One region of the Methylorubrum populi genome, then DNA from elsewhere that is predicted to be linked to it. Evidence: riboswitches for the same ligand, from Rfam matches in the RefSeq annotation. Region 1 holds a riboswitch; the other holds the start of a gene.

Region 1 (3,407 bases):
TTTGCTGAAACTTCGCAGGCGCGTTTTCTCGAGGGCTGTCATGGCATCATCGTCGCTCTGTCATTTTGTAGACGGTCGACCGATCGAAACCACTTGATCCGATTGCCTCACTGCGTCCATCCTGTCCGCATGGCCCGGCGCCGGTGTCGCGATGCGGCCAAGCTTGCCCTGTAATCAGTTGGCTCGCCGGGGGAAGCCGTCTCCGGTCACGGAGTTCGACGCATCGCGTGACCGGCGCGAAGCCTTGCTTTGGCGATCCGAGGACCCACCTTCCCCCGATGCGCGACGCCGACGCCCCGAGACCAACGCCGACGGCTCTTGCCGACGGATCGGAAGCCGAGGACGTCCCGTTCGGAGCCCTTCAACCCTGCGTTGGCATCCGCGATTGGTTGCTCGGCGAAGGCGCCCGCCTGCCCAAGGCCGACGATCTGCTCGCCGGGCTTGCCGAGCGTCTCAACGCTATCGGCGTTCCCATCGATCGCGCCTCCACCGCCATCGACACGCTTCATTCCGAGTATTCGGGCGTCGGCCGCGTCTGGACGCGCGGTGCCGGCTCGACGGTTCGGCTATTCCCTCACGGCGAGGCCTCCACGAAGGCCTATCAGGTGAGCCCGTTCTACGCCGTCCACGAGTCCGGCGAGTGGCTGAGTCTCGATCTCGCTGAGACCGCCGACGACGCCTACGCGATTATCCCCGAACTGAAGGCCGCCGGGTACACGCACTACCTGATCGCCCCGCTGATCTTCACCAACGGCACCAAGAACGGCATCACCTTCGCCACGCGTGCCGAGGGCGGTTTTCGCGATGACGACATCGCGATCCTGCGCTTCGTCATGCCCGCGCTCGCCGCGGTGATGGAGATGCGACTCCTCAACAAGCAGCTCGACACGGTGCTGCGCATCTATGTCGGCGACGAGCCGCACCGGGCGATCCTGTCAGGCGACATCCGGCGCGGCCAGGTGCGTCGCATCCGCTCGGCGATCCTGTTCGCGGATATGCGCGATTACACCCGCCTGTCCGCCGGCCGGACGCCGGAGGGCGCGGTCGATCTTCTGAATGCCTTCTTCGATTGCCTCGTCCCACCGATCGAGCGGGAGGGCGGCGAGGTGCTGAAATATCTCGGCGACGGACTTCTCGCGATCTTCCGCGAGTCCGGCGATGACCTCGGCGGCGCGGCCAAGAGCGCGCTCACCGCCGCGGAAGCGGCGCTCGCCGCGCTCACCGAGGCGAACACGGTCGGACGCTTCGGCGAGGGCGAGCCGGCGGTCGATGCCGGTATCGCCCTGCATCACGGCGAGGCGGCCTACGGCAATGTCGGCTCCGGCACCCGGCTCGATTTCACCGTGATCGGCCGGGACGTAAACCTCGCGAGCCGCCTCGCGCGGCTCAACCGCACGCTTCAGGAGCCGCTCCTGATGTCGAAGCCGTTCGTCGACTTCCTCTGGGGCGATCCGGAGCCGCTCGGTAGCCATGCCCTCGATGGGTTCGAGGAGCCGATGACCGTCTATCGACCGGGACGGCGACCGGCCGCGAAGGCCGCCGCGGCGGAGTAAATCTTGCAAAAAGGTGCCTGCGGACACCGCATCATGCCTCGGGCGCCGTGTGTTCCGCAGGCCGAATCGCTCGATCCCGCGTCGTGAGGGATTGACCGCGCGGCCGGCTGGGCCCACATCCGGGATGTTCCAGGGAGATCCCCGCCAAGGGGCTGAGAAACCGCTATCGCCGTTGCCGGCAGCGCGGAAATCCTTCGAACCTGATCCGGCTCATACCGGCGTAGGGATTGGACCTGAGGGTCGCTCGCTCGAGCGGACCCTGCTTCTTCGGGAAGCACCTGGTGCCGGTTCCTGCGGGCAGATCCGCGGAAGGCCCGTTTTTCGATGTCCGACTTGCTGACTTCGCCGATCGGCCAACGCCGTAGCCTCGAGATGCGCCCGCGCGCGGCCGAGCTGCCGGGGCGCGCCGACGTCGCCGTCGTGGGCGCGGGGCTGATCGGCCTGTCGATCGCGTGGCGGCTGGCACAGGCCGGCCGCTCGGTGACCGTGGTCGAGCGCGGGAGCGTCGGCAGCGGCGCGAGCCTCGCCGCCACCGGCATGCTCGCGCCCGCCGCCGAGCACGAGCCCGGCTCAGACCTGCTGCTGCCCCTGGCGCTCGAATCCCTGCGCCGCTGGCCGGCGTTTCGCGACGCGCTTCAGGCGGCTTCGGGCCGGGAGATCGACTACCGCGCCGACGGCACCCTGGTGATCGCCATAGGCCGCGACGAGGTGGAGCGCCTGCGCTTCCGCCACGACTTGCAGCGGCGCTCGGGCGTCGCCGCCGAGTGGCTGTCCGGTCCGGAGGTGCGCATCCGCGAGCCGCTGCTGCGCCCCAATGTCACCGCCGGAATCCTCTGTCCGCTCGACGCGCAGGTCGATCCCCGCCTCGTGATGAAGGCGCTGCTCGGCGCCTGCGAGGCGGCGGGCGTCACCATCATCGAGGGCGTCGCGGTGGAGGGGCTGGAGCGCCAGGGCGGCCGCGTCACCGGCCTTCGCGCCGCCGGCCGCGTGCTGACTGCCGAGACGGTGATTCTGGCCGCGGGGGCCTGGAGTGGCGAGGCGGGTCTGCTGCCCGACGACCTCGCCCTGCCTGTCCGCCCCCTCAAGGGCCAGTCGCTGGCGCTGCGCACCACGAAGCGCACCGGCACCCTGTCCCGCATGGTCTGGACCGACGCGGTGCATATGGCGCCCAAGGGCGACGGCCACCTCATTGTCGGCGCGACGGTGGAGGATTGCGGCTTCAACAGCGGGGTCACCGCGGGTGGGCTGTTCGCCCTGCTGGAGGGCGCGCGCCGCGTCCTCCCCGGCATCGAGGAGATGGAGATCGACGCGGTCTGGAGCGGCTTTCGCCCGACCTCGGACGACGACGCGCCGATCATCGAGGAGGCCGCGCCCGGGCTCGTCGTTGCCACGGGCCATCACCGCAACGGCTACTTGCTCGCTCCCGCGACCGCCGACGCCGTCGCCGCGCTCGTCGGCGAGGGCGCTCTGCCGGACTTCGCCCGCGGCTTCGGGCGGGCGCGCTTCTCAGCATCGCGTGAAGGCCGGGGGAGGGCCGTGGCATGAGACTGACCGTCAACGGAGAGCCCTGCGAGCGCGAGCAGACGGATCTCGCCGCCCTGTTCGCTTCGGAGGCCGAGGAACGGGGTATCGAGAGCCCCGAGGGCATCGCCATTGCCGTCAACGGAAGGGTCGTGCGCAAGGCCGCCTGGGCCGGAACGGCACTCAACGAGGGCGACCGCATCGAGATCGTCCGCGCCATGCAGGGAGGCTGAGCGCATGAACCATCACGACACCACCCTCGCGCAGACGGGTGCCGCCGGCGACGACGCCCTGGAGATCGCCGGCATCCGGCTCTCTTCGCGGCTGTTCATC
Region 2 (3,407 bases), 1.2 Mb from region 1:
GTCCTTCGGCAGGGTCTCGTCATGGAAACTGCGCGCCGTGTCGGGGTCCAGCGAGAGGTTGAACTGGTCCTCCCAGCGGAAGTCGAACCGGGCGCGGGAGAGGGCGTCGTCGCGCAGCTGCGCGGCGGGGTGGCCCTTGGCGAGGTCGGCGGCGTGGGCGGCGATCTTGTAGGTGATGACGCCGGTCTTCACGTCGTCGCGGTTCGGCAGGCCGAGATGCTCCTTCGGGGTGACGTAGCAGAGCATCGCCGTGCCGAACCAGCCGATCATCGCCGCACCGATGCCCGAGGTGATATGGTCGTAGCCGGGCGCGATGTCGGTGGTCAGCGGGCCGAGGGTGTAGAACGGCGCCTCGCCGCATTCCCGCAGCTGCTTCTCCATGTTGACCTTGATCTTGTGCATCGGCACGTGGCCGGGGCCCTCGATCATCACTTGGCAGCCCTTGTCCCAGGCGATCTTGGTGAGTTCGCCGAGCGTCTCCAGCTCGGCGAATTGGGCCGCGTCGTTGGCGTCGGCGATCGAGCCGGGGCGCAGGCCGTCGCCCAGCGAGAACGACACGTCGTAGGCCCGCATGATGTCGCAGATCTCGTCGAATCGCTCGTAGAGGAACGATTCGCGGTGCCCGGCGAGGCACCAGCGCGCCATGATCGAGCCGCCGCGCGAGACGATGCCGGTGGTGCGGCGCGCGGTGAGCGGCACGTGGGCCAGCCGCACGCCGGCATGGATCGTGAAGTAGTCGATGCCCTGCTCGGCCTGCTCGATCAGCGTGTCCTTGAAGACCTCCCAGTCGAGCTTGAGCGGGTCGCCGCCGACCTTCTCCAGCGCCTGGTAGATCGGCACGGTGCCGATCGGCACGGGCGAGTTGCGCACGATCCACGAGCGGATGTTGTGGATGTTGCGGCCCGTGGAGAGGTCCATGACCGTGTCCGCGCCCCAGCGGATCGACCAGACCAGCTTCTCGACCTCTTCCGCCGCCGAGGAGGTGACGGCGGAGTTGCCAATATTGGCGTTGATCTTGACCAGGAAGTTGCGGCCGATCGCCATCGGCTCGAGTTCGAGGTGGTTGATATTGGCCGGGATGATGGCGCGGCCCCTCGCCACCTCCTCGCGCACGAATTCCGGGGTGATGAAGGGCGGCACCGCCGCGCCGAAGCTCTGGCCATCGGCCAGCGCCGCCTCGGCGCGCTCCAGCATCTGCTCGCGGCAGGCGTTCTCGCGGTGCGCGACGTAGATCATCTCCTCGGTGATGACCCCGGCGCGGGCGAACTCGTACTGCGTCACCATCTGGCCGGGTTCGGCCCGGCGGATCGTGCGCTCGGCCGGGCAGGGCGCGACGAGCTTATCGGCGGAGGCGAACCCGTTGTCCTCGGGCTTCACATCGCGGGGCTTCACCGCCGCGTAGCCGCGCCCGACGATCCAGGGCTCGCGCACCGGGACCAGACCCTTCTCAAGGTCGATCGCCGCGTCCGTCTCGGTGTAGGGGCCCGACGGGTCGTAGACCCGCACCGGCTCCTCTTTCGGATCGGACAGGGCGATCTCGCGGTAGGGCACGCGGATATCGGGGCGGCCGGGGGCCTCGGCGTAGACTTTTCGCGAGCCCTGGACCGGGCCGGTGGTGACGCTGGCAGGGTTGCCGTTGGGGAGATCTTTGGGACGGACGGGTGCGTTCATCGCTGTCGCTCCTGATAGGGGAGGCGACCCGTGGTCCCGACGATGGTGCGGATGGCCGATGCTGTTTCGAGCAGCGGCCAGTGGTTCCCGTCCCTCCGCCGGTACGAGCCGGATCAGGTTCAAGGGTCAGGGCGCCAGCCCACTCTCAGCCCCCTCACGGGGCCCCCCTCGGAACGGTTCCAACCTCTTCCCTGCCGCGATCCTTGTCAATGCATCGCCGAAGCAGGCCGATTCGGAGGAAACATTTTTCCGCTTCGGAGGGCGTCCCCTGTCACGGCAGGAGCACAGCGCGAAGCTTGATCGGTTGCCGCGGATCCGAGCCACGCTTTCGACGAAAAACTCACCAATTGCGGCGGCAACTCCCGTTTTGCGGCCGCCTGATGCGGCATGGGTGTGGATGACGTCCGCTCGGCGGGTGGCCATGCGCCCGCCTTTTCGCGACACACGATGGCGATGAGCACGATCATCCCTTTCCGCCGCCCTGCCCCCGCGACGCCGGTCCGCACCGGCTGCGACGTGGCGGCCGTCGCGGGCGACCTTCTGGTCGTGCTGGATCAGCTCGAGGGGCTGGTGGCGCGGGCGGCCCACATGGACCGGCCGCGGATCGAGGTGGAGCGCAGCGTGCAGCACCTGCTCGACGCGATCAGCGCGGTCGAGCGGGCCTCGGACACGCTGGGCGAGGGCGGCAGCATCTCCGAGCCGGCCTGATCGACAGGCTCAAGCGGCGTTCAGAACGCTCGTGATGATCGTTCCGTAGTGGCACGCGGTCGCGGCGAGCACGAAGGCGTGCCAGATCGCGTTCTGGAACGGCAGGCTCCGCCAGACGTGAAACACCACGCCCACGGAGTAGAGCAGGCCGCCGACCGCGAGGAAGCTAAGCGCCGACGGGCTGAGCCCCGAGATCACTGATTCGTAGGCGAGCACGCCGCTCCAGCCGAGCATCAGGTAGAGCACGATCGAGACCCGGTCCCAGCGGCCGGGCATCAGGATCTTGATGGCGATGCCGGCGAGCGCCACCGTCCAGATCAGGGCGAGCAGGGTCCAGGCGACGGGGCCGGATCCCACCAGCGCCACCACCGGCGTGTAGGTGCCGGCGATCATCAGATAGATGAAGGCATGGTCGAGCCGTCGCAGGATCCACTTGCGCGGGCTCACCGGCCACATGTTGTAGGCGGCGGATGCACCGAGCATCGCCAGCATCGCGGTACCGTAGACCAGCAGAGAGGCGCGCTCGATCCAGCCGAGATGCGTCAAAGTCGCCGTGATGATCAAGCAGATCGCGCCGAGAAGACCGAGGGCGAGGCCGGCGATGTGAACCGCACCGTCGGCGCGCAATTCGCGCGGCGTGTAGTTCCAGGTCAGCGCAAGCGGGCGTCCGTCCTCGGCCAGAAACATCCTCTGCTCCCGTGTTGGCGAGGTATTCAATTCTATAGAAGGGCGAGTCGTTCCATCCTCCAACTACCGAGAAAGCCGTCTTCCACCGAAATTGCCTGTGCGACGACTGGCCGCCAACCATTGCGCCGCAGGATAAGGCGAATTTTATGCTGCATCGCAGTCAGCCAGGCCGCTGTTTCCAGCATCGGGACCGACGGCGACGGTTTCGTGACCCTGCCCGGCTGCCGAGGCAGATTTCACGCCAGACGGGCGGGATGATGCGGGCGCGTCCGTTACCAAATCCGGTCGCCCCGTTCGGGCGATGGATTTGCGCTTCGGTCAGATCCCGTCATGCCTCGCGC

Evidence for each region. A riboswitch is a leader RNA that binds a small molecule or an ion and turns the genes downstream of it on or off. The one in region 1 is predicted to bind thiamine pyrophosphate.
Region 2: linked by a shared signal. The riboswitch ahead of thiC (phosphomethylpyrimidine synthase ThiC) and the one ahead of thiO (glycine oxidase ThiO) in region 1 are both predicted to bind thiamine pyrophosphate.

Annotation. Positions count from the first base shown of each region.
Region 1 covers NZ_AP014809.1:665,281-668,687, reverse strand. The annotation lists gene MPPM_RS03020 (adenylate/guanylate cyclase domain-containing protein) at 279-1,553, shown strand; TPP riboswitch at 1,676-1,798, shown strand; gene thiO (glycine oxidase ThiO) at 1,878-3,098, shown strand; gene thiS (sulfur carrier protein ThiS) at 3,095-3,307, shown strand; gene MPPM_RS03005 (thiazole synthase) at 3,312-3,407, shown strand, end outside.
Region 2 covers NZ_AP014809.1:1,868,755-1,872,161, forward strand. The annotation lists gene thiC (phosphomethylpyrimidine synthase ThiC) at 1-1,671, opposite strand, end outside; TPP riboswitch at 1,745-1,850, opposite strand; gene MPPM_RS08610 (hypothetical protein) at 2,119-2,379, shown strand; gene trhA (PAQR family membrane homeostasis protein TrhA) at 2,389-3,066, opposite strand.